2 regions of the Paenibacillus sp. W4I10 genome follow, and region 1 is predicted to be linked to the other one. Evidence: riboswitches for the same ligand, from Rfam matches in the RefSeq annotation. Region 1 holds a riboswitch; the other holds the start of a gene.

Region 1 (16,330 bases):
CGGACTGTCCATCGCCATGCTGGAGGAACTGCACAGCCGCGGAGCAACCGTTGTGGCGACAACGCATTTTGGTGAAATCAAACATTTTGCTGCGGCCACGCCAGGATTCGAAAATGCTCGTATGGAATTTGACACTGTTTCTCTCCAGCCGCTGTATCGATTGCGTATCGGAGAAGCTGGTGAGAGCTATGCTTATTCCATCGCATTAAAGCTGGGCATGCCACAGCGAATTATCGAGCGATCCAAGTCCCTGTCGGATCAAAGTATTTCGAGAGATCGTACATTGGTGTTCACGTCACCTCCTTTGGAAACTCCGACCATGACGCCTGAGCGTTCCGTTACAAAAGCAGACGACCCAGTAGAGTTATCCAGGAAGAACCAGTCGAAGCATTCAAAGAATTCAATCGCTCTCCACAAAAAGACAACAACCAGAGAGTCGGATTCTCCTGCTCCTGCCAAAACTTTTCGCAAAGGAGATCGGGTATATGCAGCCTATCTTAATCAGTCGGGCATCGTCTGTGATGTGGAGGATAGTCGTGGAAATATCGGGGTCATGTTACGTGGACGCAAAGTAAAAATCCATAAGAAACGCCTGACCCTGCATATATCTGCCAATGAGCTTTATCCGGGTGACGATTATGACTTGGACATTGTGCTAGAAACAAAGGAAAATCGAAAGAAACGTAAGTTGATGGGACGCAAACATGTGGAAGGCCTACAGATCGAATTACCGTCTGAAGAATAGTCGATGGGAGAAACAGATGTGGTGAACTGGAAGTCATATATACAGAGTGAAATCCATAATCACCGGCACATTTCTGTTATACTGGGACCAGTATGTTTAACTTCAGCTCGTAGCTATTCCACAGGGAGGGAAGAACTGTATGTCTGCAGAAGCAGAACAAGACGATCAAGAGCACATCCATATCGATGTTCTTGTCTGCCCATTATGCGGGGAAGCTAATCGCTGTTCCTATGCCGCAGGACATCCTCATTCGGAATGCTGGTGTAACCGGGCTACTTTCCCCGAGGGTGTGTTTGACCGCATTCCGCCAGAGCAGCGCCGAAAATCGTGCATATGTCAACGCTGTTTGGATGACTATGCCGATAAACTCCAACAAAAAGAAGAGCCACACAGTTAACAACTGTATGGCTCTTCTTCCATTATGTCTCATCTATACTGTTAGCTGGCTACCACTGTTCTTACATTTGGTTATACTGGGCAACAGCCTGTTCAAGCACCGGATGATGCTCATCCATGGACGTATAATGGTGGAGGGTTGCTGTAATTCCCTTCTCGCGGATCATGTTCTGCAGTTCAACTGCTTCCGGATCATCGGAGACATCGAACTTGCAGGCTGCTGCCATACCCATAGCCAGATAAGTCGTATCAGTTCCATCCGCATATGCCTGAAGGGCCGGGCGAACCAGACGATCATTCGGAGACAACTTGCGCAGCGGGGAACGACCAACACGAGTAACCTCATCGGTAAGATACGGGTTGACAAACCGTCCCAATATTTTGACAATATACTGCTCATGCTCGTCAGGATTAAATCCAAAGCGCTTCACCAGAACTTTTCCAGTTTCCTGCAAAGCACCGTAGACAATCGATTTCACCTTCTCGTCGGCAATAGCCTTCTGAATCGTGTCATACCCGTGCACATTACCGATATATGCTGCAACGCAGTGTCCTGTATTAACCGTGAACAGCTTCCGTTCGATATACGGCTCCAGATCATCGACATATACAATGCCCTCAACCGGTTTGAATGCAGGAGCCATCTGGGAACGATCCACCACCCACTCGTAAAAAGGCTCCACCTGTACATGCAACGGGTCTTCATGATGCTGAATAGGCACAATCCGGTCTACGGCCGAGTCTGGAAAATAGACAAACTGATCTGCAAGGGAACGTACTTCTTTATTGAGCAGAGCATACACATGCTCTTTCAATTGTGTACTGGCTCCAATGGCGTTCTCGCAAGCGATAATGTGAAGCGGGTTTTGAGCAGGACCGGAATTCAGTCTTTTCTCGAGTCCCTTTGCAATCCCTGGTGCAATATGTTTCAGCACACCCACACCCACTGCGGTTGTAATCAGATCAGCTTCCACAACGGTTTGGGCAACCGTCTCCAGTTGGGTTCCATCGATTGCATTTACGCCTGTGACGGTCTCCTGATCCTTGCTCTCGTTAGCCAGTTCCACCGTATATTGCCCCCGTTGCTGAAGAGCGGTTACCAGGGTCTGATTCACGTCGGAGAAAACCACCTCATACCCTGCGCGGGACAGAATCAAGCCGATAAATCCGCGTCCAATGTTACCTGCGCCAAAGTGTAGGGCCCTCATAGCTCCATTTCACTTTCCAGAATAGCGATTACTTCTTCGGCTGTTTTCGCCAGACGCAGGGCCTCCATATTCTCATCCTCAGCACAGATCACCGCGATGCTAGTCAAGATTTCCATATGCTCCCCGCCTTGAGCCGCGATACCAATGACCATATAAGCCTTTTCTTCGCCAAAATCAACACCCTGTGGATACTGAATGACAGAGATACCTGTGGATAAAATGAAAGCTTTGGATTCCTTCGTACCATGAGGGATCGCAAGTCCGTTCCCTACATAGGTCGAGACAATCTCTTCTCGTTCAATCATCTTCTCAATGTAATCAGCGGTAATATGTCCCGCATCCTTCAGAATCTGCCCTGCCATACGAATCGCTTCGTATTTGTCCTGAGCCGTCGCATTCATGATGACTTTATCTGTTGTTAACATACTCATAATGGTTGACCTCCAATTTCGGTTTTACTGCGATAAAATCCAACAAGTTCCTGGGACAGGTAATGAATGAGTTCATCCCTGATTCCCTTTTCCAGCAATGTAATCATTTCTTCCTGTAATAACAGTGCGCTGATCTCACTGAGAACCTCCAGGCTTTCCTTGGATAATTCTCTAGGACCGAGCATCAAGAGGACATGGGTAACTCCTGCCGGATCATCCGGCGTACGAAGGAGTGGCTCAGTGAGCTGAAACAAGCTGATGGACGGCCTGTAGATCCCCTCACTGCGTGTATGAAACAGCGCAAGTCTTGTACCGGGAATCTTCTGACTCCCCACTGCCTCACGTGCCTCCAACCGTTTCGCGACCTCCTCCGGTTCCTTCAACACACCAGATCCATGGAGTACGTTGCACATCGCATACACCGTTTTATAGAATCCGATATCCTGATTATCCAGCGGGTAGACCTGAAACTTGCCAATAATTCGGACGATTTCAACTAAAATAGCTTCCATTCCATCAGGGTCCGAGTAACGACTTGTTGTCTGAACCTCTGTCTCCCGCGGCTTGTGATGCTGTCGTTGTAACGTTGTTGTCCTAATAAAATGACGCAGACGTTCGCTCTCTTCTGCCGTAAGCAGGGGACTCACTTTGTAATACTGATGCTCATCCATTGGGAGATCAACAGTGGATAAGACCAGATCATATTGATCTGTAGGTATCCGGGCAGCTTCATACCAGGACACACTATCCATGATCCGAATCTCGGGAATCTCCTTGGACAATCGGCTGGAAAGCATGCGTGATGATCCAATTCCGCTTGTACACACGATGATCGCCCGGATCTCCCGTTTCAATGCACGTAACCTCTCGATGGAAGCCCCAAAATGCATAACCAGGAAACCAATTTCCTCATCCGGAACGTCTGTACCTGGCCAAGCTTGATGCACGGATTGTTTGACCTCTTCGAAGAGGGAATCATAATCCTTGCGAATCTGCTGCAGTAACGGATTACGAATCATCTGTTGCCCTTCAATTCGCTCCATGACAGGTTGCATATGACCAAGCAGACCTTCACGAAGTAAACGATCCTCATGAAAGGCATAATGCGTTCTAGCTTGCATCTGATCAATCAGAGAATGTACCCTGTCCAGTAAAATCAAGTCGTCTATTGGCAACAGCCTCGAAGAGTGAATTCGCTGCTCTGTCTCAACTAATAGTCTATGAAAATAAGCTTGCTCATCTTGGGAGAATGTCAGCCCCAGCTGGGTGGATAACACACCACACAAGCGGGATGCCATATAAGGTGGAACCTTCATCTCATCCTGCTCTGCGACTTCATCTCCCTTGTTCTCCAGGGGAGGTATGCGGCCAATGCCAATGCCTTTACGAATACGTACAACCGCGACGGATAATTGAATAAGCAGCTTCATGTATTGCCGTTCCGGGATGTTCTCCAGCCATTCGATGTCTGGTTGCCATAACGCATTTTCGATCGTAAGCACATCATCATGTCCGATCATATCCAGCAATTTTTGGTTTACGATGGAGCCCCCTTGTTCAGGTTGTCTTCCGAACAGGTCGGACTCATCCAGAAATTCCAGAGCAAGTGCAGCTATGGCTGTGCGATGAATCGTCTCACTTCCGTTAATCTTGACGCCATATCCACGTCTACGAACCAGCTTTAGTCCCGCCTGACGAATCCGTGACTCCAGATCGTCCAGATCAGTGGTTACGGTGGATACGGTCACTTTAAGATCCGAAGCCAAGGCGAGTAACTTTACAGGCTCCGGTTCATCCAGCAGGATGCAAAGCATGAAGAGCTTACGCTCTTCTGGCGTAAACTCTACATATTCTTTACCCTCTAGTTGCTGGCGCAATACAGCCAGATCATCGGAACTGGCATCGATTCGAATACCGGTTCCCGATTTTTTTTCCAGCCTCATGCCCAAAGGTTCAAGCCATTGTTCAATCATTTGCAGCTCCCGGTGAACTGTTCTGGTACTGACCTTTACTTCAACGGCGATTTCGCCGGCAGTGACTTCATGTGGATGCTCCAGCAGAAACTCCACGATTTCACGTTGTCTTTTGGTAATACTCATATCTCAGCCTCCGGCTCAGGGAAAACGAATGCGGGCAATTACTTTAGACGTTCAACGAGCGCATCGTATTCCGGGCTTTTTAGGAAGTTGTCGATGGATATATGTTCTGCGTTCGGCGCAACGGAGCGAGCACGATCGGTTAATGTTTGTTGTGTGATCACCACATCTGCATCCGGCGGAATATCACTGATCGCCGTATTGGTCACAGTAACGTCAATCCCCTCTGCCTTCATCTTCTTGCGTAGAATGGATGCACCCATGGCACTCGACCCCATACCTGCATCACAGGAGAAGACAATCTTCTTCACATCTGTTTTCACTGTAGAAGGAGTCATATCTGCGGCTCTGCCTGCTTCACGATGATTAGCCGTAATGCCAGCATTTGGCACGGTTCCTTGACCCTTCATGTCTTTCATCCGACTGGATGCGGACTCCAGATCTTCGTCCTTTTGTTTACCCGTTTTCAGCAACACTGCTGCAACCAGGAAGGAAACGACTGCTGCTACAAGCACCCCTGCGAGCATCGGCAGGTATCCACCTTTTGGTGTTAAGAGGAAATACGCGATAATACTACCCGGTGATGGTGCCGAAACAAGTCCTGCTCCGGTTAGCATGAATGTTAATGTACCTGCGACGCCACCCGCGATTGCAGCAAGAATCAGAATCGGTCTCATCAGAATGTAAGGGAAGTAGATCTCATGAATTCCCCCGAAGAAATGAATGATAACCGCACCTGGTGCAGAAGATTTGGCCATTCCGCGTCCAAAGAAGCAGTAAGCAAGCAAGATACCAAGTCCCGGACCCGGGTTCGATTCAAGCATGTATAATACGGATTGCCCTAATTCTCTTGCTTGATCTGTTGCAATCGGTGTCAGAATCCCGTGGTTGATTGCATTGTTCAGGAACAATACTTTACCTGGTTCAATAATTAGGTTGACCAGCGGTAGCAAGCCCAGATTCATCAGACCTTGTACCCCGGCGGACAATACTTTGCTAATCGCTTCTACAGCAGGCCCGATGCCCAGTAGAGCAATAATCCCCAAGATCCCGCCAATAATACCGGCTGAGAAGTTGTTAACCAACATTTCAAATCCGGCTCTAATTTTACCTTCAATGGATTTATCGAACTTTTTGATGATCCATGCTGCCAGTGGTCCGGCAATCATGGCACCGAGGAACATCGGGATATCACTACCCACGATGACCCCGATGGTCATAATGGCACCCACCACACCACCACGCTGACCATGCACCATCGTACCCCCGGTGTAACCAATTAACAGTGGCAGCAAATATTTGATCATCGGATCGACTAGCTGTGCTAGTGTCTCGTTGGGGAACCAGCCTGTTGGAATGAACATGGCCGTTATTAATCCCCAGGCGATGAACGCTCCCATATTCGGCATGACCATACCACTCAGGAATCGGCCAAAACGCTGCACACCTACCCGTAGCCCACCTTTGGAATTGGACGATTGGTCCAAATTACTCATTGTATTATCCTCCTTGGATCAAGTGATTATGACTTATGAAAGGGGTATCATTTCTCCCCTGCTGTAATCCTAAGCGAGAATGCTCTCCTGTTCAATGAAATGAAAGCGTACTTTCGTCATGAACAATGATGACAACATTAGGTTATGTAATCGTTTCAATCAATGCATAATGGCTGAACCCATTGATACACAAGGCTTTTCCTGCCTATGACTTTTGTCATATCGAGAATCATTTTCTAACCTATAGCTTGGTCCAATCAGGTGATTTACATCCCCAATCTGCCTCTATTCGTATTCAAAACCATTCTTGGAAAGCACAAAAAACCTGTGCAAGCATCCGGCTTACACAGGTCAAAAAAAATATGAAACTCATTTCATTTTGGTTATAAAATATATGTTAATAAGTACAAGTTCGTTGATACTATTCTTCCGTATGTTTACGATACGCGTCTGCGTTCATCAATGTAGACAATGCTGCTGTCAGATCTCCCTCAACACGGATCTCAATCATCCAACCTTCCTCGTAAGGAGAGCTGTTCACAAGTTCAGGTGAGTCCTGCAACGAATCATTGACTGCAATAATTGAACCTGTGACGGGAGAGAACAAGTCCGAAACCGTTTTGACCGATTCGATCGTTCCAATGCTGTCCTCTGCTTTTACATTGGTTTCAAGGTCAGGCAATTCCACAAACACGATGTCACCCAGCTGATGCTGCGCGAACTCGGTAATGCCAATACGTACAGTATCCTCCCCTACGGTTTGCACCCATTCGTGCTCTTCACTGTACAGGAAATCACTTTTCAATTCGCTCATCGATATCCGCCTCGCTTTTCATTAATGAGTGCATGCGTTCTTTGACCTTAACCTTTTTCCCAGAATATAGCGTATGATATTTTTGATTCAAATGTCAAGATACCTCACAATTTATTTGCTGAACACCTCTAAATCCTGTAACCGGATTACACTCTTTCTTCATATACTGGTGAATATTAGAATAGTAAGCGTACTCTTTATAAATACACGAACAATAACATTAAATTTATATTAAACATTCGGTTTTAAATCAATATCTATGATATCGTTCTTGACATAGGTAGTGGATTCACGTTTTAATGAGAGGAGTAAATGTGTTTATTGGACCATGATATACCCGCGGATGAATGTAAAGGGAGAGATTACCCGTGACACCCGATTCGGGATGTACATGAGGTAACGCCGAAGGAGTAAACCACCGATAAGCGGAGGTGAATCTCTCAGGCAAAAGGACTTTTACGGGACGCAACTCTGGAGAGCATCTATTCGCCCTGTGCGGGCGTTATGATCACCCAAGGGGAAACCTGCTGCACATCGCGGCGGGGTAACTCTCAGGTACAAGGGACAGAGCCTTAGAATACAGCGTGCTACTTGGCATGCCGATTCTTTGGCCTGTCCTTTTCCTTTTTCCCAAAAAACGAAAAACAGGATGTAGAACGGCGCTGCCCTAGCTGCTTACCATACTTATGTGATGAAAATATCTAGCTGAAAAATTTAAAAATACCCTGCTTCATTGATCCACGATTATATTTCCGGCCGGTTGACGGTCCATGACGAGGTGATTTGATGTCCGATTTGCTTAGAACACCACTCTTCCCACTATATCAGCAATACGAAGGCGTACGGTGCATTGATTTTGGAGGCTGGGAGCTTCCGGTGCAATTTAGCGGAATTCAGAAAGAACATGAAGCGGTGCGTGAGCGTGCTGGACTATTCGATGTATCCCATATGGGCGAATTCACAGTACAGGGTGAGCAGGCTGAAGTTTTTTTGCAACAAATGACGACCAATGATGTGACCACGCTGGTTCCCGGTCAAGCCCAGTACACCCTGATGTGTTATCCAGATGGCGGTGTGGTGGACGATCTGCTCGTGTATAAGCTGGAAGATCAGCATTATATGCTCGTGGTTAACGCCTCCAACATCGACAAGGATTGGGCATGGCTGCAAGAGCACCTGATCCCCGGCGTAAGCATGACCAACGATTCGGAGCAGACGGCGCTGCTCGCCTTGCAAGGTCCACTGGCTGTAGACATTATCGGGAAAGTTACAGATACGGATGTAAGCTCGATTGAACCGTTTCGTTTTGTGCCGTATGCTGAAGTATGCGGAGTAAAATTACTGTTGTCCCGTACCGGTTATACCGGTGAAGATGGCTTTGAACTATATGTACCTGCGGACCAGGCTACTGTGATCTGGAGTGGATTATTGCAGGCTGGAGAAGAGCACGGGCTGGTTCCGGCTGGACTTGGAGCAAGGGATACGCTACGTTTTGAAGCCAAGCTGCCTCTGTATGGGCAGGAATTATCGGCAACGATCTCTCCGCTAGAAGCTGGCGTTGGTATGTTTGTGAAACTGAATGCCGGACCTTTTATCGGACACGAAGCCTTGTTACAGCAAAAAAATGACGGGCCTGCCCGCAAACTGGTCGGCATCGAAGTGCTGGAGCGCGGTATTCCTCGCCCCCACTATCCGATTTACGCCGAAGGCGTACAGATTGGTGAAGTGACAACAGGCACGCAATCACCTACATTGAAGCGTAATCTGGGGCTTGCCCTCATCGACAGCAACTACGCTGCGCTGGGAACCCCGCTTGAGATTGAGATCCGAGGGAAGAAATTCAAAGCCGAGGTCGTGAAGACCCCTTTTCATAAACGGACACGTACGTCAAAGACACCTACTCAAGGAGCTGATCAAGCATGAGCAAGCACCGTTATATTCCCATGACTGAGCAAGATCAGAATGCCATGCTCGCAACCATCGGTGTGGATACGCTGGAGGAACTGTTTCAGGACATTCCAAAAGAGATTCGTTATCAGGGCGAGCTGCCCGTATCCTCCAAACTTGATGAATATGCGCTGACACGGCACATGTCCAAACAAGCTGGTGCCAATGCCAATTTCGAAACACACGCCAGCTTCCTCGGCGCAGGTATATATGATCATCATGTTCCTTCCGTCATCAATCATGTCATTTCCCGTTCCGAGTTCTACACTGCCTACACACCTTATCAGCCTGAGATCAGCCAAGGTGAACTACAGGCCATTTTCGAATTTCAATCCTACATCTGTGAATTAACCGGTATGGCTGTAGCCAATGCCAGTATGTATGACGGTGCAACTGCCTTTGCGGAAGCAGGAAACCTGGCCGCAGCGGCAACTCGTCGCAAACAGCTTATCGTATCCCGTACCGTTCATCCGGAAGCCCGTCAGGTATTGCAGGCATATGCGCACGGACTCCGTCTGGAGATTGTCGAGATAGGTTATAAGGATGGCGTCACTGATTGGGATGCCTTGCAAGCCGCCATATCGGACGATACCGCTGCTGTCATGATCCAGAGTCCGAACTTCTTTGGTGCCGTGGAAAATGTGAAGCAGGCTGCCGACCTCGTGCATGCGCACAAGGGCCTGCTCGTTGTAAGTGCCAACCCGCTATCGCTGGGTCTGCTGGAAGCCCCAGGCAAGCTGGGTGCCGACATCGTTGTAGGTGATGCGCAGCCCCTTGGCATCGCCGCTTCACTCGGCGGCCCGACATGCGGATATTTCGCCGTATCCCAGCCTCATATGCGCCGAATTCCTGGCCGAATTGTAGGCCAGACCAAGGATCGCAACGGAAAACGTGGATTTGTACTCACACTGCAAGCACGTGAACAGCATATCCGCCGCGAAAAGGCGACATCCAACATCTGTTCCAACCAAGCTTTGCTTGCACTCAGCGCATCTGTGTATATGTCCATCATGGGTAAACAGGGTATGATCGATGTCGCGGATCTGAATTTGCAAAAGAGTCATTACACCCTGAATACATTAACTGCAATTCCTGGAGTTAGCCTTACTTTTAATGCACCAACATTTAATGAGTTTGTTATTAAACTTCCTGAAGGAACCGACTTGGATGCCCTTCAGTTGAAATTGCTGGATGCAGGCTTTATTGGTGGTTACGAACTCGGACGTGATTATCCGGAGCTTGCCGGACATATGCTGATTGCTGTTACCGAACGGCGCACTAAGGAAGAGATTGACGAATTCGCACGAGCATTGGAGGGATCGCTGTGACTCAGGAAACGACGACGACAACGACAACATCGGTACAAGGACAATTGGAAACAGGTACCTCTGTCTCCACTTCGGTTCAACCTGAGACGGATACAACATTTAGTGCACAGACCCTATCTCCTGCTTCGGAACAATCATTGATTTTTGAACTCAGCAGCCCTGGACGTGTCGCTTATTCCTTGCCAGAATGTGACGTTCCTCGTCAGGCTGCCGATACGTTGATTCCCCGGGAAATGCTCCGTTCGGAAGCAGCGGCACTGCCGGAAGTGTTCGAGGTAGATGTTATTCGACACTATACTGCGTTGTCCCGCCGCAACTTCGGCGTAGATAACGGATTCTATCCACTGGGCTCTTGTACGATGAAATACAATCCGAAGATCAATGAGGATGTTGCCCGTTACAATGGATTCGCCAAAATCCATCCGTACCAGCATGAATCCAGCATTCAAGGTGCACTAGAACTGTTATATACGTTGCAAAACGACCTTGCAGGTCTGACAGGGATGGACGCTGTGACCTTGCAACCCGCCGCTGGTGCCCATGGAGAATGGACTGGACTCATGATGATTCGTGCCTACCACGAAGGTCGTGGCGAACAACGTACCAAAGTCATCGTGCCCGATTCTTCGCATGGTACCAACCCGGCAAGTGCAACCGTTGCAGGGTTTGAAACTGTAACGATTCCATCCCGTGCAGACGGACTGGTCGATCTGGATGCACTCCGTGCAGCCGTTGGTACGGATACAGCAGCATTGATGCTGACAAACCCGAATACACTTGGTTTGTTCGAGAAAGACATTCAGGAGATTGCATCCATCGTACACCAGGCTGGTGGTTTGCTATATTACGATGGCGCGAACTCCAATGCCATTATGGGCATTACTCGTCCGGGTGATATGGGCTTTGACGTAGTGCATCTGAACTTGCACAAAACGATGAGTACGCCTCATGGCGGTGGTGGACCTGGCGCCGGACCTGTCGGCGTGAAGAGCCGTTTAATCCCGTTCCTGCCTAAACCGATGGTGATCAAAAATGATGATGGCGTGTATGCACTGGACCGCGAAGGAGATCAATCCATTGGACGGGTTAAAGCGTATTATGGCAACTTCGGTATTCTGGTACGTGCCTATGCCTACATTCGCACCTATGGACCGGAAGGCTTGCGCCGTGTATCTGAGTGTGCGGTACTGAATGCCAACTATATGATGGCCCGTCTCGCACCTTACTACGAGATTCCGTATCCAGGGGTATGCAAACACGAATTCGTCATGTCTGGTCGGGGATTGAAGCAGTATGGTGTGCGTACACTGGATGTTGCCAAACGATTACTTGATTTTGGATATCACCCGCCTACGGTATACTTCCCGCTCAACGTTGAGGAATGCATCATGATCGAGCCGACGGAAACCGAAAGCAAAGAAACACTGGATGGGTTTATTGATACGATGATACGGATTGCCAAAGAAGCGGAAGAGACACCGGAGTTGGTACTCAACGCACCTTACGGAACACCGGTTACTCGACTCGATGAGACTACCGCGGCCCGCAAACCTGTACTAAACTGCGCTTGCAGTTAAACACTAAGTGAGTTTCTAATCCATGCTCTTGCTGATGTTAACTTACCCCAGCAAGAGCATTTTTTTGCCTAGACATTACAGGGTCTTTCTCCTCGTACTCCCCTCCTATACATTCGCGCAACAAAAAAAGCCGATATCCACAATGAATCGCGGATACCGGCAAAATCGCTGCACGACTGCAGCTTTTTATCGGAAAAAGAAAAAACCTCAAATCCGGAGGAAACTCCGGCAAAATTACGCTTGAATGCTTTGAACCAATTCAACAACTTGTTCAGCCGTTTGCATATCCAGAGCTTTAGCAGCCAGTTCCTGCATATCCGCACGGGACAGCTTGGTGATCTGACTACGAGCTGGCAGAATGGATGTTGCGCTCATGCTGAACTCATCCAATCCAAGACCAAGCAACAATGGAATTGCTGTTTCGTCTCCTGCCATCTCACCACACATGCCAACCCATTTGCCTTCACGATGCGCTGCATCGATAACCATTTTAACCAAACGCAAAATGGCTGGGTTGTAAGGTTGATACAGATACGCCACTCGTTCGTTCATACGGTCAGCAGCCATCGTGTATTGAATTAGATCGTTCGTTCCGATACTGAAGAAATCCACTTCTTTGGCAAACTGATCCGCCAGAACTGCAGTCGAAGGAATTTCGACCATGATTCCGAGTTGAATGCTGTCAGAAACAGCAATCCCTTCAGCAACCAGCTTCTCTTTCTCTTCGAGCAAGACAGCTTTTGCTTCACGGAATTCACCGAGTGTTGCGATCATTGGGAACATGACACGCAGGTTTCCATGTACGCTTGCACGCAGCAATGCACGCAATTGTGTACGGAAGATATCCAGACGGTCCAGACACAGACGAACTGCGCGGAAGCCGAGGAATGGATTCATTTCTTTTGGCAGATCCAGATATGGAAGCTCTTTGTCTCCACCGATGTCGAGTGTACGAACAACAACAGGTTTGCCTTCCATTTTTTCCAGTACCGCTTTGTAAGCATTATACTGAATGTCTTCGGAAGGAAGCTTGTCTCTGCCCATGTAAAGGAACTCGGTACGGTACAGGCCTACAGCCTCGCCGCCGTTTTCCAGAACACCTGTTACATCATTTGGTGTACCGATGTTGGCTGCAAGTTCCACATGAACGTTGTCCACCGTTACCGTTGGCTCATCACGTAGTTTTCTCCACTCTGCACGTTGTGCATCATACTGTTCCTGCTTGGCACGGTATTCAGCAATAACTTCATCAGTAGGGTTAACCAGCACGTGACCATCCAGACCGTCAACAATGATCATATCGCCTTGTTTCGCTTGAGCCAAGATGTCCTTGGTTCCAACGACAGCAGGAATTTCAAGAGAGCGAGCCATGATCGCTGAGTGAGAAGTACGTCCACCAATGTTAGTTGCAAAACCTTTAACATATTGGCGGTTCAATTGAGCCGTATCGGAAGGCGTCAGATCCTCTGCAAGCACGATCACTTCTTCATTGATCTCAGCCGGGCTCATGAAGTCGATACCAAGCAAGTGATTTAGCACACGTTTGGTAACGTCACGCATATCTGCTGCACGTTCCTGCAGGTATGCACTCTTCATGTTCTCAAACATGGAGATAAATTGCGATGCCGTTTCGTTCAAAGCAAACTCTGCATTGATCATGTCATCTGCAATTCTAGCTTTAACCGGATCAATCAGTTCCGGGTCATTCAGAATGAGCAAATGCGAAGCAAAAATCTCAGCTTTTTTCTCGCCAAGCTCTTGTAAAGTACGCTCTTTGATCGCCTCAAGCTCAGCCTGGGATTTACCCAGAGCTGAGTCGAGTTTTGCGATCTCTGCGTCAACGTCGTTAATTTGGCGTTTTTCTACAGAGTAGTCAGGATGCTCCAAGATAAACGCCTTGGCGATAGCAATACCCGCCGAAGCCGCGATCCCGGAGACATTAAGCATTAATTTCGCCCAACCCTTCGTTAACCATAACGTCAGTCAAAGCTTGAAGAGCTTCAGCTTCGCCTTCGCCTTCAACGATGATGCTGATTGTGTCGCCTTGTTCCAATCCGAGGGAAAGAACACCCAGAATGGATTTCAACGTTACTTTTTTACCGTTAGCTTCTGCAAAGGATTCTGCACCTTTGAATTTGTTTGCTGTATTAACCAGGGCTGTCGCCGGACGTGCGTGGATACCATCTTCGTCTGTAATTCTGAATGTTTGTTGCATTACAATCATCTCACTTTCAGTAATTTGGTTTTGGCATTGCATATATTTACACTAGCTTGCCATCGTCGTAACACTTCTTATTTTATCTCAATGATTGGCTGATCGCCAACTTTCAGCACTCCACTCTTCTTCAGGGTTACCGTGGAGCCCTCTGGCAGGTTGGTGAAAATAACTGGCGAAATGATGGATGGAGCGTTTGCTTTGACATACTCCAGATCCACTTCCATAATCGGCTGACCTGCCGATACCAGATCACCTTCCTGTACCAGTACGTTAAAGCCTTGACCTTTCAGCTTCACCGTATTAACACCTATATGAACAAGCACTTCCTTGCCACCATCGGACATGATGCCCACGGCATGTTTGCTTGGAAATACATTAAACACTTTACCATACACAGGAGAAGTTATCGTACCATCATGTGGCAAAATTGCGAATCCATCACCTGTCATTTTCTCAGCAAAGACCGGATCAGGTACGTTTGTAATGTCCAGTAATTCACCATTAACTGGCATGACAATATCCTCAGCAACGATGCGCTCGCCTTGCTCACCTTGTGCCTTTTCCTCTTCAGGGGTTGGTTTGGCAGCTGCTGGCGTTGGTGCTGGTGTTCGTCCTGCAATAATATCCTGCATTTGAGATTTGATCGTGTCGGAACGTGTTCCGAAGATGGCTTGAACATTATTACCCACTTCAAGTACACCAGATGCACCCAATTGTTTCAAACGATCTTTTTTCACATTGGATTTCTCATTAACTTCAATCCGCAAACGAGTAATACAAGCGTCCAGATGTTTGATATTTTCCTTGCCACCAAAAGCTTCAAGAATGTTATGGGGCAGATCATCCGTTGAACCAGAGCCTCCGCCAGATTCGGTTTCAGGTGTTGCATCCTCTCGTCCAGGTGTTTTGAGATTGAATTTGCGAATGATAAACCGGAAACCGAAGTAATAGATCACCGCAAGAATCAATCCGACAATAATAACGTCCCACCAAGGTGTACGGTTCGGAATAATTCCGAAGATCAGGAAGTCAATGAACCCACCGGAGAAGGTCATACCGATCTTGACACCCAAAATTTGCATGGTCATGAAAGACAAACCTGCAAAGATACAGTGTACTGCAAACAGGATTGGTGCTACAAACAGGAACGAGAATTCAAGTGGTTCTGTGATACCTGTCAGGAACGAGGTCAGCGCAGCTGAACCCATGATACCTGCAACATACTTTTTGTGTTCCGGTCTTGCTTCATGGTACATCGCAAGTGCGGCCGCTGGCAAACCAAACATCATGAAAGGGAATTTACCAACTTGGAATGTTCCCGCTGTAAGGTTCACACCATCACGCAATTGATTGAAGAAGATTTGCTGGTCACCACGGATGACATCTCCTGCTTTGTTCACATACTCACCGAACTCAAACCAGAATGGGGAGTAGAAAATGTGGTGAAGACCAAACGGAATCAATGACCGTTCTACAACTCCGAAGATAAATGCCGACAATGTCGGGCTTGTATCTACCATGAAGTGAGATACAGCATTCAATCCATTTTGAATCGGTGGCCAGATAATCACCAAAAGCAACCCGATTAAGAGGGAAACAACCGAAGTGATAATCGGAACAAAACGTTTACCTGCAAAGAAACCGAGGTAAGACGGCAGTTCGATTTTGAAAAATCGATTGTAACACAGCGCGGCGGCAATACCTATGATTATACCTCCGAACACGCCTGTACTTAATGTTGGGATACCCAAGATGCTGGCATAACCCGGTACTTCACCGATCATGGCCGGAGTAACCCCTACTGCGGTACCCAGTGTGACGTTCATGACTAGATAACCGATGATCGCTGCGAGACCTGCAACCCCTTCGCCACCGGCCAATCCGACGGCTACACCGACGGCGAACAGCAATGCCAGATTATCGAATACGATCTGACCTGCGTTCATCATAATTGTTGCGATCGAGTTCACCCAAGGGGTGTCGAGCGCCGTTACATATTGCAAGAAATCTGGATTAACCAGCATGTTGCCAATTCCGAGCAGCAAACCTGCCGCAGGTAGAATGGCTACAGGCA
Region 2 (16,330 bases), 2.1 Mb from region 1:
AGAGTGACGGGAAGCGCCTGATTTTTATTGACCATTGTGAGCCATAACTCCAACGACAACACGGGAAGCGCACCAGCTAAAGGCAACAGCCCCAGCTTAATGGCATGCGTCCAAGGGATCTCACTGGCATGGAATCCGAAGATCAGACCCAGACCTATAATGCCTGCGGTTAGCAGCAGGCAGGAGATTACCAGCAACAGACAAGCCAGCAAGAACTTCGCCAAATATACGGCTGGTCTGGGAATCGGCATTGCTAACAACTGTTTCCACGATCCCTGTTCATGCTCGACATTAGCGATCATGGAGCTGAGAATAGTTGCTCCCAGCATCAGAGACAAGGGCACAAAGACAACCACATTGCCGAGCAATCCGCCCCACAGGTTATCTGCATACTGCTCTTTCAGATAGTCCAGCCGTAAGCCAAAATTAAGCGCCTGCATCGCTGTCAATCCAAGAGGGGCCAGAAAGATAAGAAACCAGATCCCTTTCCCCCGAATCTTGAGCCAGTCTGACGATAATGCACGCCCGGTCATATGGAAGCCCCCTCACCAATGACCCGCATGAACAGATCTTCCAGCGACTGACGCTGTTCCTCTACACGATACACATCATGATCCTGCTCAATTAATCGGCGCACAAGCAGTGCCACTGAACTGTTATCCATATAAGGGAACGTTAATGCAGAACCTTGTTGCTGACCAAATTGTCCCTGTTCTCTCGCCAGCTTCATAGCCTCTTCCGGCTCGGAAACCGTTAACCGGATAGAGCTACCCGTCTGACTATGCAGACTTGCGATGGTATCCTGAAGCACCATCTTGCCTTCACGGATAATACCAACACGACTTGCCATCTGTTCGACTTCACTCAGCAAGTGGCTGGAAACCAGAACGGTAATGCCATGTTCCAGAGGCATACGTTTGATCAATTCCCGAATCTCCTGAATACCAGCCGGATCGAGTCCATTCGTTGGTTCGTCCAGAATCAGCAACTCCGGTTCACCCAACAAAGCGCTGGCAATACCCAGACGTTGCTTCATCCCAAGGGAGTATCCCTTCACCGAACGTTTGGCATCCTTGGTCAGATCTACAATGGACAGCACTTCAGCAATTCTTGATTTTGGTACATTGATGATGCGACGCAAAGTTTCCAGATTCTCTACTGCGTTCAGATGTCCGTAATAGGACGGGTATTCGACCAAGGAACCCACACGGCGCAAGATATCCATGCGATCCTTGCGGATATCCTTGTCGAAGATACGGATCACGCCTTTGGTTGGTTTAATCAAGCCGAGAAGCATGCGAATCGTTGTTGTTTTGCCGGCACCGTTGGGACCGAGGAAGCCATAGATATCTCCCTTTTTAATATGCAGATCAAGTTCACGGACCGCTGCACGGTCCCGGTATGTTTTCCATAAATTCGCCGTTTGAATAATATTTTCACTCACTGTATGATCACCTCGGAACTATCGTAACCTTCCAAGGTTAAAGCCAAAGTAGTCTCTAGTTTAAGTTTAGTTTAAAAAAGCTATTTCAGCGGTTTGTTGTTTCCCTGTTTCCCTTACCACTGTAGATATATGTCTGGACACCCGTATCGGAACTGTCTACCCGCTTGCGCAGACCCATCTCACGAATCAACAGGTCTACAATGGATAAGCCTAGACCTGTGCCTTTTGTGTCGGAATTCGGTTGCATTCCCGGACCCCGATCCTGAATAACGATGGCCGTCTCACCCTGAATCTCCTGAGTTGATATACCAATATATTTCCCGCTGGCGGCATGACGGATCACGTTTTGGAACAAATTATCAAGAATACGGCGCATGCCCTGTTCATCCATATGCCAGATCAGCGGTTCCTCTGGCAGGTCAATATCAATATCAAATTGCTCTTTCTCCCAGACCGGGTACCAGGCGGCCGCCGTTTCCCTGACGATCCGCAGTATATCTTTCTCTTCCAGCTTCAGTGTATATTTCCCACTCGTGAGCAAATTGTAGGATAACATGTTGTCAATGAGCCCACCGAGGTCCTCCATCTTTGCTTCCATGCGATGTAATGAACGGTCACCTTGCTCGCTCAGCTCTTCCTTGTGCAAAGCATGCATATGTCCACGAATCACCGTTAGCGGGGTACGCAGATCGTGGGAAAGCCCCGCAATGAGACGTTTGCGCAATTGTTCCTCCTCGCGTTCACGGTGGCGGCTGTCGGATAGTTGATGCACCATCTGATTGAAGGATTCTTCCAGTTGACCAATCTCGTCTGACCGGCGGATATCTACCGGAAGCGGGAGGCCTTCCTTTCCAGTGGTCATCATGGCCGTCTGCAAACGAATAAGTCGTTTGCGAATGCGTGCGAAGAAGAGAATCGACATAATGATGAAGATCAGAAAGATGAGGGTCATTACGATACCAAGATACAAGAGTTCCATCGGCCAGTTACTCTGATTCATTTGCAGAAGTGACCGCGGTACTTCAATGATCATGAATCCCTGTCCTTTGTCCTGCTCAGCTCCGCCAATATATGCAACTACGGTCAGTGGATCGCGAAAGGAAGCTTCTTTCATGAATTGCACCGTGTTGCTCACATTCCATATGGCCGGAATTCGAGTCTCTGCCGTTTGTCCGGTGTCCAGTGACCATCTCAATGTCGTGTCTGTCCTGCCATCCGGGGATTTGGATTTCTGAATGTTTACATCCTCACCACCGATAATGAAGAGGGTCTCACCGCTCGCATTCACACGATACATGGAAGATTTGGGATACGAGCCATGTAATTGCTCCAATCGGGCCTTAACCTCTTCATTGGAAGCACCATCCAGATTCTTTGCTTCCCGCGACCAGAGTTTACTAATCCGGGTAACGTCACCATAAGGTGCTGCTTGATTCGTATTCGTATTATTCACTACGACAATATATATAACGGATATGATCGGAAGCACAACGGGCACAAATAATACAGCCGCCAAGATCAGGATAATGTATCTGGACATCAAGGACCGCCCAAAGCGAAGCTTGCGCCGCCCGGATTGCTTTTGATCCATGCTTCGTTCTCCCTTCATGATCTTCCGTTCCCTGAACCACCGGATCATGGCTTCTTCACACGATATCCCACACCACGGACCGTCTGAATAACTACAGGATTAGCCGGATCAAGCTCCAGCTTTTCGCGCAGATGCCGAATATGTACCATTAAAGTTTTGTCCCCATCCAGATAGGGCTCGTTCCAGACGGCTTCATAGATCTGCTCTTTGGTTCGAATCATGCCCATATGTCTTAGCAGGTAGGCGAAGATGTGGAACTGTTTTCCCGATAAAATAATCTCATCTCCCGTCTCCTCATTGACGATCCGGTTGTCCTTCTCATAGATGGAGAGATGATCCAGCTTCAGGGCAGCATCCGTGGATACCGCTGTTCCTGCCTTACGCAGTTGTACTTCAATCCGGGCAGCCAGTTCATCGGGGTGAAATGGTTTGGTCACATAGTCATCGGCAAAATCGAGACCATGCAACTTGTCGTCAATGGACGTTCTGGCCGAGAGCATGACAATGGGCACGGCGGGATGTTCTTTTTTCAGTCGCTGACCCACCGTAAATCCATCCAACCCGGGCAGCATGACATCCAGAATAATGAGTGAGCAACCGACAGCAGCCTCCGCTGCACCTTCACCACTGCCGAGCCATACCACCTCATAACCGCGCTCCTCCAGATCGGCTCTGACCCAAGTTGCAATTTCCGTATCATCTTCAATATATAACAGTTTGGTTTTCATTCGAATATTCGTTTCCTTTCTGCCCCCATTGGGTTAATGATATATCTGAGCATCATCCTGATAAAAGCTGTCTATAACAGATGGATTCATATCTTGTTGAAACCATATTGAATTCCTTTACGTTACCACACATTCTAATTATAGCTTATCCATTAACGTGGGGAATGTTATATCAATCAAATCTACCAAGTACATATTATACCTACACCTGACGGGAGGAAATTCATTATGCTGCTGGAAGCCATCTATCATCAACCGAAACGAAACTGGGCCTATGCCTATGACCAAGATACAATCCATCTGCGTTTGCGTGCCAAAAAGAATGATCTGACTGAGGTACATGCCCTGACCGGAGACAAATATGCGTGGGATGCAACCAAAGCGCTGGTTCCCTTAACGAAGTTCACCTCTGACTCCATGTTCGATTATTACGAAGGTGAAGTGAAGCCTCCTTACCATCGGCTGAAGTACTCTTTTCTATTAAAAGACGGAGACGAGCAGATCTGGATGACCGAGACGGGCTTCCAGGAAGAAGAGCCGGACGATCCAGGCCGCATGTTCCAATTCCCCTACATACATGCCGGGGCCGTATTCACACCCCCTGAATGGGTGAAAGATGCGGTATTCTATCAGATTTTCCCTGAACGATTCGCGAACGGCAACCCGGATATTAGTCCAGAAAAAGTGGAACCGTGGGGTGGCGAGCCGACACCTTTCAATTTCTTCGGCGGTGACCTTCAGGGCGTAATCGACCATCTGGATTACATCAGCGATCTGGGCATTAATGCGATCTACTTCACACCCATTTTTGAAGCCACCACCAATCACAAATACGATACTGAAGACTACCTGCGGGTAGACCGGCACTTTGGTGACGCAGATACCGTGAAACGACTGGTCGAGCTGTGCCATGCACGTGGAATTCGCGTACTTCTGGATGCTGTGTTCAACCATTCCGGGAAGACGTTTGCGCCGTTTGTGGATGTGCAGAAGAACGGAGAACAATCCAAATACAAGGACTGGTTCCATGTACACGAATACCCGCTGGACGTGAAGGACGGCATTCCTACGTATGAGACCTTCGGATTCGAAGCGCACATGCCAAAGCTCAATACGGAGAATGCCGAGGTTAAGGCCTATCTGCTGGAGGTTGCTGAGTACTGGATCAAGGAAGTGGGTGCGGACGGATGGCGGCTGGATGTGGCAGACGAAGTGGACGATGCATTCTGGCGTGATTTCCGCCGTGTGGTCAAAGCCGCTAATCCGGATGCCTACATTCTGGGCGAAGTATGGAACGAGTCTTCCTCTTGGCTGCAAGGCGACCAGTTCGATGCGTCCATGAACTATCCGTTTACCGATGCCGTGAATGCTTTCTTTGTGAAAAATACAATGCACGCCGAACAGTTCGCAAACTCCATCGGGCGACAGTTGTCCCGTTATCCGCTTCAGGCCAGCGAAGTGGCGTTTAATTTGCTGGACAGTCACGATACCCCACGACTGCTCACGCTGTGTGAAGGAGACCAGCGCAAGATGAAGCTGGCTGCATTATTCCAGTTCAGTTACTTGGGCGCTCCGTGCATCTATTACGGAGACGAGATTGGAATGGACGGCGAGCATGATCCGGGATGCCGGAAATGCATGGAATGGGATGAAGCGAAGCAGGACCGTGAGTTGCTCGACTTTTATCAAAAACTGATCTCCCTGCGTCATGCTCATCCTGCCCTCCGTGCAGAAGGCACTGTTCGTTTCCTGCAGGCTCGTACCGATGGCAGTCAACTGGTATTTGAGCGGCAAAATGAGGAGGAACGCATTCTGGTTCTATTCAATCGATCCGAAGAGACGGCTATTGTCGAGCTGGAGGCTGGTGACGAGGATTGGACCGAGCTATTTGGTGGAAACCATCGTACCGCCAAGGATGACGGCGTGCTTGCCATTGAATTGCCCGCGTATGGATATGCCGTACTGAGTACGTCTGTGAGCAAGGATTAGATCAGATTACACATACATCTGAAGTCACATATTAGTAGCCCAGCTTCGCTTCATTTGACAGTATAAAACAAGCGTCCTGCAGAACCTGGATTCAGGTTCGCAGACGCTTGTTTTGTAACGCTGTTATACATCATAATGTCACTGATGATATCCCGGTAGTCCCAGTTCAGCTTAAACCTTAGGGTCTGTGTCCATTTGAGCACTGTCCGCCCCACTTGTAGTGGTGTCAGAATCCGCTGTCTTCGACTCCATCTCCGGCTCTGCACGCTTGGCCTTCGGTTTTGCCAGCTTCTGCATCATTTTGCGGCCGGTTGGCGTCTGGGCCAACCCGCCCTGGGCTGTCTCCCGGTGACGGCTCGGCATCGCACTGCCTACTTCCAGCATAACGTCGATGACTTCATCTGAAGGAATAGCACTACGCACTCCGGCCAGGGCCATATCAGCCGCAGCTAGCGCCGTAACTGCACCCAGTCCGTTACGGACGATGCATGGAATCTCAACGAGGCCTGCGACCGGATCACAGATAAGGCCCAGTGTATTTTTTAACGCCAAGCCTACGGCATGAACGACCTGTTCCGGTGTACCTCCACGCAGTTCAACCATGGCACCCGCAGCCATGCCGATCGCGGAACCCACTTCCGCCTGACAGCCACCTTCCGCACCGGAGATAAATGAATTGTTGGCAATAACATAACCGATCGCTCCCGCGCAGAACAACCCATTCACCAAATGTTCGTCCGTCCAGCCAAATCGCTCCTGTGAGCTAATAAAAACACCGGGGATGATGCCGCAGGAACCGGCTGTTGGTGTTGCCACAATCCGGCCCATGGAGGCATTTACTTCAGATACACACAGGGCATACGCCATGGCAAGTGCGGAAGCATCTCCCGAGCAAGTTTCACCCTTGCGAATGTACTCTGCCATTCTTTTACCGTCTCCACCCGTTAATCCACTGCGTGAAGTGGTATCTTCCGTTAACCCTTTACGTACCGCTTCCTTCATCACCTGATAATATTCAGACATCTGCTTCACAACATCCGCTTCCGGTGTATTGGTCTCCTGAACCTGCTCCTCGATCATCAGTTGAGCAATCGTTTTGGATTCCGCTGTACAGATCGTATTCAGTTCGTGTAAATGTTTAAATCGCATCCGAATCAACTCCTCTCTTCAAATCGATGACACGAATGTCCAGTACATGATCCAGCTCCTTTAGACGCTTGAGCATATCAGGATTAGGCGCACCATCCATTTCCATCGCGGTAAGCGCTTCGCCATCACGGGCTTTCCGATCCACCTGCATATACCCGATGTTAACCCCGGATGAACTGATCGTGGACGTTACCGAGGCAAGCACCCCTGCTTTGTCCGCATGCCGCAGCACGAGTGTCGGAAACTCACCACTAATCTGAACACGAAAATCATTCATCGCATGCACCGATACACTACCACCACCAATAGAAGCACCAATTAAGGAACAGGTACGCCCTTCATGCCACAACTCAATTTTGACCGTATTCGGATGAGGAGCAGGCAGGCCACTTGTGTAAAACTCAACCTCCATGCCCGCTTCCTCTGCGTATTGCTCTGCATCCGGGATACGCGGATCGTCTGTGACATAATCCAGCAGACCGCCGATCAGTGCCAGATCTGTTCCGTGCCCCTGATACGTATCAGCAAATGAACCGTATAGTGTCAACCGGGCACGTTCGGGCGTACAACCTAGCCACTGACGAGCGATTCTTCCGAGCCTTGCTGCTCCAGCTGTATGTGAACTTGAAGGCCCCGTCATCGACGGACCAATAATTGAGAAAACATCTTTAAATCGCACCTTGTAACCCTCCAATTGTGTTCGTCATTTCCATCCAGATCCCATGCCATAATGTTCCTTTATTACTGAATGATGACATCAAAAAAGGACAGAAGAAGGCCTCAGGCCCTCTCTCTGTCCTCGATACCTGAGAGTTTCACGATCAGCAGTGTCTCACGACAAGGTGCATTGCCTGCGATTACAGACAAGTCACCGGACTAACTGATCATATACCCCTTGGGTGGCGCAATTCGCGCACTCTCCAGAGTTGCGTCCAACGATGGTACATTTACCTGAGAGATTAACCACTGGGCCGGGTGCGCAGCAGCTTGCTCCTTCGGTGCCTGAACACTAGCCATTGCTCGGCTAACCCAGGTCTCTCCCGCTCGTTATCATCCGCTGTATGGAACCATTCTGAGCGTATGTCAGAACAGTAATGGAAATCGTTCATTTCTTCTTCATTAAGATTAATCGACCGGAAGATCAGTGTCAACAAACTTAACGATTTCTTTGGATGTATTTCCTTCATTTTCGATTGAACCGATGAAAACCAGAATATTTTGTCAGCTTTCATCACATTAATACGATAAAAGGATATTTTAAACATATTATTTCATTTTCCTTCAATCAAAGATGTGCTTACTACTATTTATGATATTGTCCACGAAACTGTTCGGGTATTCAGGCAACCATAATATTTGAACCACACTGTTCGTAGCCCTTCCGGATCTGCACACCCTAATTCACAGTTCGTAGAAGATACTCTCGTTCTGTACATAGGGTCTGCAATACTTGCTGCATAACTTCGGCATACGGTCTTTCATCCATTCGTGTCTCGACTCATTCGCCATCTGAAAGGCATAATAACCCAGTGTAAAGATCAACATGAATCCTTCCATTAATCGGATATCACGATCCGTCAGTGGCGCGATCTGTTTGGTATAAGCTGATAAGAATATGTCACGTTCCTCCCGATTGAACATAAGCGCTGCCCCTCCGGCATCGAAAAGATAATAACCATAACCGTGTAGGCAAAAATCAATCATGGACATCCCCTGATCCGTTATCAGCAGATTGTTGCGAGTAATATCCCCATGAATGATCCCCCATGTCCCTGCGTGCTGCGGGTATGTTTCTAGCTGCTCATTAATGTTCTCAAACGTCTCACGAAGCAGATCGAAGTCTTCCGTTGTAAAAATCCCCAGTCGGACGCTTTCCTCTAGCTGCCCTAGCATGACCAAGTTCTCATGAATGTTGCCATATGCCGGCCGCACCTTTGTTTGATCTGTCTGATTCTGCTCACGCCCATATTGATGAAGCATCTGCAGTTGTGCCCCAAGATCATAGATCTGTTCTGTTGTCAGGCGTTCTCCCTGCTGGATGTCCCTTCCCTCAATCCACTCCAGAACTGTACAGCAGATCTCTTTACCTGCTTCACTTGTCCATAACGTGACCCAATCTCCTGATACATTGCGTACCGGATGCTGTACGCGTAATGCTGTCGTTGCATTTAACTCATGAAGCAGGTTCATCTCTGCCTCCAGCGCAGGAGGTGTATGCTGAATGCCTGTCATACTTGCATATGCGGCTTGATGGATACGTAGCAGATACTTCTGCCCGCTTGCTTCATCAACGACATGATACGTCAGATTCTCATTATGACGAATATATGAAACGACAGGTTTCTCAATAGTGTAGTTCTGTATAATCTGAGCTGCCATATGGTCGTAAGACATCTGATCCGTAGTGATTATCAACATCTCCTTCAAAGTAATGTAAACGTTCTCTTAATACTAAATATCGTAGCATGATTGCTTTGCATACAGCAAATTCTTCCAAAATGGAATTTAAAAAGCACAACCCCCGAACAACCGTCCAGGCATTGTGCTTTCTTTTGTCTCTATTATTTCTTAATCTCTCTGTCTACTGCTCTATGTTACACTCCATGATCCAATTAACCAAAACGACCCATAATGTATTCTTGCGTCAGACGATTGTCCGGGTTCGTGAAAATATGCTCCGTATCCCCGTGCTCAATCATGCTTCCCAGATAGAAATAAGCTGTATAATCCGAGATGCGTGCCGCCTGCTGCATGTTATGGGTAACAATAACAATCCGCAGCTCCTTCTTGAGCTCGGTAATCAATTCTTCAACTTTACCCGTGGATACCGGGTCAAGTGCAGATGCAGGCTCATCGAGCAGCAGAATCTGCGGATCAACAGACAGGGCGCGGGCGATACATAAACGCTGCTGTTGTCCACCTGAGAGAGACAGAGCTGACTCATGCAGTCTGTCTTTCACTTCGTCCCAGAGCGCAGCACGGCGCAAGCTTTTTTCCACAATCTCATCCAGTGCCTTCTTACTCTTCGTACCACGGTAGCGGGGGCCAAACGCGATATTATTGTAGATGGACTTGTGAAAAGGATTTGGTTTCTGCCACACCATGCCAATCTTCTGGCGAAGCTTGATTACATCGGTTCCAGGCTCATTCAGATCGTTACCGTCCATCCAGATATGTCCCTCTGTGCGGGAACCGGCGATCTCGTCGTTCATTCGGTTAAGCGACCGGAGGAACGTGGATTTACCGCAGCCAGACGGTCCGATGAGCGCCGTTACGCTCGCTTCGGGAAATGTGAGACTGATCTGCTTGACCGCCTGAAAATGTCCATAATATATGCTTAACTGTTCCGTACCAAAAGGTATGGCCATGTTGGTTCCTCCTTATTTCGAAGCTGTCATGCGGCGGAATACAACCCGACCGATCCAGCGCGCACTTAGATTGAACGCCAGCACGAGAATGACAAGCACAGCTGATGCACCTGCTGCCACCTCTTTGGAATCTGGCCCAATGCCTTCACTGTTCACTTTCCAGATATGGACAGCAAGTGTCTCTGCCGGACGGAACGGATTAAGCGGTGATCTTGGACTCGTCGGATTCCAATCTGTAAAGTCCAGTGGTGGACTACTCATACCTGCGGTGAACATCAACGCTGCCGCCTCACCAAAGATCCGGCCCGATGCCAGAATCGTACCCGTAATCAAACTCGGCAATGCCACAGGCAGCAGAATGGAAGTGATAATCTTCCACTTGGACAGTCCAAGTGCAAGACCCGCTTCCTTCTGTTCCTTCGGAACAGCCCGGAAGGCCTGCTCCGTTGTCCGTACCATCAGTGGCAAGTTAAAGATCGCCAGAGCCAAGGCACCCGAGATCAGGGAGAAACCAAGACCAAATTGATTTACAAGCAATAAGAGACCAAACAAACCGATAACGATGGAAGGGAATGATGACAACACTTCTACGACCAGACGAATGAAGCTGGTGATCTTGCCTGGTTTGGCGTATTCAGCCATGTAAATTCCACCGCCCCATCCGAGTGGGATGGTCACAATCAATGTCAGGACAAGCAAGAATACGGAGTTAAAGAGCTGTGGACCAATCCCGCCGCCACCCTTAAGCAACTGGGGTGCACTCGTCAGGAAGTTCCAGCTAATATGTCCAATTCCTCTATACATGATGAAGCCAAGCAGACCGAGCAATATAATAACAATGAACAGGGCCAATACAACGATAACGGATGTTGCAATTTTATCTACCGTCTTTGCCTTCATTTTCATACCCGGTTCCTCCTTTCAAGCAGGCGAACCAGAATGACGAAGACAAATGTCATCACCAACAGGACAAGCGCCATACTCCACAGTGCATTGTTATGAACAGACCCCATCGTGGTGTTACCCATGCTGAGTGTAATTACACTTGTTAATGTTGAAGCCGATTCGAGCAAGGATGTTGGAACATGCGGTGCATTACCGATAACCATCTGCACAGCAAGGGCCTCACCAAAAGCACGAGCCATACCCAAAACGACACCTGTCAACAAAGCTGGCAAAGTCGTAGGAATGATGACACGGTAGATGGTTTGCCATCGAGTGGCACCCAGTGCGTACGAGGATTCACGCAATCCTTTTGGCAAAGCAGACAACGCATCTGCCATAATACTTGTTACCGTAGGAAGAATCATTACCGCCAGAACAAGACATCCGGCTGCAATCCCGACGCCTGTTCCACCAAAGATACTGCGCAGCAAAGGTACGATGACACTCAGACCGATAAATCCGTACACAACAGACGGAATTCCAGATAAGAGCTCAATGGCCGGTTGCAATATCTTTTTCCCTTTACCCGGTACAATCTCTGTCATGAAGAGTGCTGCACACAGGCCAAGTGGACTAGCGATCAATGCTGCAAGCAAGGTTGTAATGAAAGAACCTGTAATGAACGGTAATGCCCCGTAGAACGCAGGTTCTCCGGTTGGATTCCACGTCTTTCCACCAAGGAATTCGCTTATGCTTATTCCGTTTTGGAAAAATGTGGACAGTCCCTTGGACGCTACAAAATAAACAATGGAAAACATGACAACGATCAGGAAAACGACACAAATCGACGTATAGATCCGTCCCGTCCACTCTTCCCAATAATGTTTCTCTTTTAAGGGCCGGCGCGGTTTCAACTTGTTATTCATTACCGTTCCCCCTTCGGTCTGTTCCATAACAACCATCCTTCTATAGTAGAATTAATGCAAAATATGGGATTATTTCAGAGCAAACCGCGTAAAGAGGCGGGACCTAAGTCCGCCTCTTTCGCTGTATGCGCAAGTTCAAAGATTATTGAACCACATTACCTGCTGCATCGCGTTTTACTTTCATACCTGACATTGGAATGTATCCAAGTTCTGTCACGTCGTTTTGTTGAATTTCGTCACTCAGGATGTAGTCCAGGAAAGCTTTTGTTGCTGCATCCGGCTCACCTTTTGTGTACATGTGCTCGTAAGCCCACACTGGATACGTTCCTGCTTCCACGTTCTCAACTGTTGCTTCTACACCTTCGTACTTCAATACTTGCAAGCTATCATCCAAGTAAGACAGGGCGAGGTAACCAATAGCACCTGGCGTTTCAGCTACCAATTTTTTTACGTTACCAGAAGAATCTTCTTGAATCGAACCTTGGATATCATCCATTTTTGCACCCAATGCATACTTCTCGAAAGTTGCACGAGTACCGGAACTACTTGGACGGTTTACAATAACAATTGCTTTATCCGCGCCACCAACGTCTTTCCAGTTCTTCACTTTACCGGAGAAAATGTCAACCAGTTGTTGCTTAGTCAAATCTTCTACACCTGCATCTTTGTTGCTAACTGGAGCCATAGCTACTACGGCTACTTGATGGTCAACCAGTTCTTTTACTTTGGCTTCGTCCTCCAGCTTCTCTTCTGCAAATACATCAGAGTTACCGATTGTAGCTTGTCCGTCAGATACTTGCGTCAAGCCAGTACCACTACCGCCACCTTGAACTTGAACCGTTACGTTCTTATATTCATCAACTGCCATAAATTTCTGTCCAGCTTGTTCTACCAGAGGTAACAATGCTGTTGATCCGACTGCCAGAATGTTACCGCTAAGCTCAGCAGCAGCTTCCCCTGATCCATTGCTTGCAGCACCCTCTGTACCCGCGTCATTTTTCGATCCGCATGCAGCGAGCACCAGTACGAACGTTAAGGTCATCAAAATAAACGGCAACTTTTTAAACATGTTTTGTTTTCCTCCCCCAATGTAGTGATGGCGTTTTGTGAATTTGTTTGTTCACCATCAACTCTTTACTCATTGTAGTTTCGGTATGTCATCTTAAAATCAGTGTTTTGTAAACGCAATGTTAAAAATATCGGCTGTATATTGAAATTTATCTGAGAGAAATTGCGTTGAAGTGATCGCTTCGGGAACGGACGTTGTTTCAATCGCTGGTTGGATCTCAGGCATTTCAATCTCTGCCTGGAAGAAAGCAAAAAAGGCCAGCCCTATAAAAGGCTGGCCTTGTGTAAATACTTAATGTAGATATTAAATCAATCGGTTATATAGAACAAACAAAAAACTGCCTCACAGCCAGTGCATGGCACCAACTGGTTAGAGAATTTATGCAGATTTCATAGTTGTTAAGGCTTTTTTATCTGACGGGTCGCTTGAATTACTTTTTGGTTGATATACAGGTTTCTTTAACAATCCAATCATACAAGCTGTAATGATGGAACCAACTAAAATACAGACAATATACAGTAATGGATTACTTGCCGCAATGGGAATAACAAAGATTCCACCGTGAGGAGCTTGTAACGAAATACCTAGAGCCATGCACATTCCTCCACCAATCGCTGCACCTACAATATTGGATGGAATAACTCGCAAAGGATCATTTGCGGCAAACGGAATCGCGGCTTCTGTAATAAATGAAGCACCCATAATATAAGCGGCTTTGCCTGCATTGCGTTCTTCGATTGAAAATTTATTCTTGAATAATGTTGTAGCTAATGCAATACCCAGTGGCGGAACCATACCTCCAACCATCAGAGCAGCAGAAGGTTCAAAGATCTGATTGGCGAACATCGCCAGTCCAAATGCAGATGCTGTTTTGTTAATCGGCCCTCCCATATCAGATGCCATCATTCCTGCCAGAAGTGCTCCTAATAAAATAGCATTAGAACCTGTTAAACCATTTAGCCAACCTTGTAACGACTCATTGATCCAAGCCATCGGACTGTTGATGACAAAATACATAATCAAGGCGGTTATAAATGAACCTACTAATGGCAAGATCAGCACAGGTGACAGGCTTTGCAGTGAGTCAGGAATGCCTTTGACTAATTTTTTCAGAGCTATGATCGTATAACCGGCGATAAATCCAGCCAGCATACCTCCCAAAAATCCTGAACCTCCGATAGTTGCCAGCATCCCACCAATCATACCAGGTGCCAATCCTGGACGGTCAGCAATACTATACGCAATATACCCTGCTAATACAGGAACCATCAATGCAAAAGCAGCACTACCCCCTGCTGTACTTAAAAAAGCGGCGAAAGCATTATAGTCCGGGCTATTTGGGTCAGCCGCATGAATACCAAACATAAACGAAAGCGCAATCAATATACCACCTGCGACTACAAAAGGAATCATAAAGGATACACCATTCATAATATGGCTGTATATTTTAGGCTGCTTTAAGCGTGTTTTTTCTTTTGCTTCTTTCAGATTACTGTTGCCTTGATTCAAAACGACACCTTTTCCAGCAATCGCATCTTCAATTAACTCTTGTGCATGATGAACTCCATTTTTGACAGAGGTTTTGATCACTGGACGATCGCCAAAAACATCCATATCGACTTTGACATCTGCCGCCACAATAATACCATCAGCTTCAGCAATATCTTCAGGAGTCAATGGATTTCCAACACCTGTTGATCCATTGGTTTGCACTTTAATGTGTACACCGAGTTCCTTGGCCGCATTTTTCAATGCTTCCGCTGCCATAAACGTATGGGCGATTCCTGTAGGACAGCCTGTAACTCCAACCACTTTTTTGCCAGCATACTTTTTAGGACTTTGAAGCGCCTGCGCATCTTGCTCTTCTGCCTGTTCAAATAAACGGACAATCTCTTCTTGATCTCGAGCAAGGATAAGTTTCGCTCTAAATAGTTCATCCATCAAAAAGGTCGAAATTTTGGATAATGTTTGCAAATGCTCTGATGAAGAGCTTTGATCGACTGCAATCATAAAAAATAAATTACATGATTCGGTACTATATTCAATACCGCTTAATGATCTGCCCATAATAATGGCAGGGGACTGTACTCCAGTAGACTTCGCATGTGGAATGGCTATTCCGAATCCCACTTCTGTAGGAACCTGTTCTTCACGTGCCCAGATATCTTTTTTAAATTGCTCAATATCGCTTAAATAGCCGTTATCGTTTAACTTTTGCGACAATTCATCTATTAATTCGGCTTTGGTCGTAGCGGTGACATCTAATATGATATTTTCTGGTTTTAAGACATTAGAAATCTTCATTATGGATCTCTCCTCTTAAATTTCTCCCAGTTTATAAAGGGATGCTTTACCTGTAGAACCGAACAGATCCATTTTTTTCTTCACCAGTTCTGTTGCCGCTTTGGTCGCCTCAGGCATCAGTTGATCCGGTTCATATGCATTCGGATTCGCATCGAGTGTCGCTCTTAATTGGTTGTAGAATGCTCGCTTCATATCGGTTGATAAATTGATCTTCGCTATCCCATGCTTCACTGCTTCTCTAATCTCTTCATCAGGATTATCTGACCCACCATGCAGCACTAACGGAATTTTTACTTTTTCATGAATTTGTTTCAAACGATCGATTTTGATCGAATGATCTTTGGATTGAGGATAAATACCATGTGAAGTACCTACAGCGACAGCAAGTGTATCGATACCTGTTTGTTCTACAAAAATCGCCGCTTCTTCTGGATTCGTATACAAAATCTCGTCAGCCCCACCTTCCGAGCTGCCTTCATTACTCCCAATCGTACCTAGTTCACCTTCTACAGATACATCGACCAGATGAGCCAGTTTAACCGCTTCCTTGGTTGCCGCAATATTTTCCTCAAAAGGTAAATGAGATGCATCCATCATGACTGATGTATACCCATTGCGAATCGAACGCGTAATATCTTTGATCGTCGCTCCATGATCCAGATGAATAACAAACGGCACTTTGGACTTGGATGCCGCTTCTCGCACATAAGCTATAAACCCATCAGTGACTAGATCAATTTCATTCGGGTGAATCTGCATAATTGCAGGCGAATTCTGCTCCTCTGCGGCTGTAATGACCACTTTGACGAACTCACTATTGGCTACATTAAATGATCCGACTGCAAATTTATTTTCATACGCTACTTTAAGTAAATCT

What was found. Region 1 has a riboswitch for glycine ahead of gcvT (glycine cleavage system aminomethyltransferase GcvT). Riboswitches for the same ligand answer to the same signal wherever they lie in the genome.
Region 2: another riboswitch for glycine. It lies ahead of sdaAB (L-serine ammonia-lyase, iron-sulfur-dependent subunit beta); the one in region 1 lies ahead of gcvT (glycine cleavage system aminomethyltransferase GcvT).

What each region holds. Positions count from the first base shown of each region.
Region 1 is NZ_JAUSXX010000001.1:6,749,820-6,766,149, reverse strand. Features, by position in the region: gene QF049_RS30365 (endonuclease MutS2) at 1-745, shown strand, start outside; gene QF049_RS30360 (cysteine-rich CWC family protein) at 885-1,142, shown strand; gene QF049_RS30355 (mannitol-1-phosphate 5-dehydrogenase) at 1,204-2,349, opposite strand; gene QF049_RS30350 (PTS mannitol transporter subunit IIA) at 2,346-2,780, opposite strand; gene QF049_RS30345 (BglG family transcription antiterminator) at 2,777-4,879, opposite strand; gene QF049_RS30340 (PTS mannitol transporter subunit IIBC) at 4,918-6,372, opposite strand; gene gcvH (glycine cleavage system protein GcvH) at 6,794-7,186, opposite strand; glycine riboswitch at 7,530-7,652, shown strand; glycine riboswitch at 7,656-7,756, shown strand; gene gcvT (glycine cleavage system aminomethyltransferase GcvT) at 7,973-9,109, shown strand; gene gcvPA (aminomethyl-transferring glycine dehydrogenase subunit GcvPA) at 9,106-10,461, shown strand; gene gcvPB (aminomethyl-transferring glycine dehydrogenase subunit GcvPB) at 10,599-12,038, shown strand; gene ptsP (phosphoenolpyruvate--protein phosphotransferase) at 12,273-13,985, opposite strand; gene QF049_RS30310 (HPr family phosphocarrier protein) at 13,978-14,253, opposite strand; gene ptsG (glucose-specific PTS transporter subunit IIBC) at 14,331-16,330, opposite strand, start outside.
Region 2 is NZ_JAUSXX010000001.1:4,670,497-4,686,826, forward strand. Features, by position in the region: gene QF049_RS20900 (ABC transporter permease) at 1-533, opposite strand, end outside; gene QF049_RS20905 (ABC transporter ATP-binding protein) at 530-1,444, opposite strand; gene QF049_RS20910 (HAMP domain-containing sensor histidine kinase) at 1,530-3,035, opposite strand; gene QF049_RS20915 (response regulator transcription factor) at 3,080-3,763, opposite strand; gene QF049_RS20920 (alpha-glycosidase) at 3,992-5,752, shown strand; gene sdaAA (L-serine ammonia-lyase, iron-sulfur-dependent, subunit alpha) at 5,924-6,901, opposite strand; gene sdaAB (L-serine ammonia-lyase, iron-sulfur-dependent subunit beta) at 6,891-7,580, opposite strand; glycine riboswitch at 7,693-7,827, opposite strand; glycine riboswitch at 7,832-7,954, opposite strand; gene QF049_RS20935 (phosphotransferase enzyme family protein) at 8,303-9,319, opposite strand; gene pstB (phosphate ABC transporter ATP-binding protein PstB) at 9,514-10,269, opposite strand; gene pstA (phosphate ABC transporter permease PstA) at 10,282-11,169, opposite strand; gene pstC (phosphate ABC transporter permease subunit PstC) at 11,172-12,107, opposite strand; gene QF049_RS20955 (phosphate ABC transporter substrate-binding protein) at 12,223-13,149, opposite strand; gene QF049_RS20960 (PTS fructose transporter subunit IIABC) at 13,528-15,453, opposite strand; gene QF049_RS20965 (ketose-bisphosphate aldolase) at 15,469-16,330, opposite strand, start outside.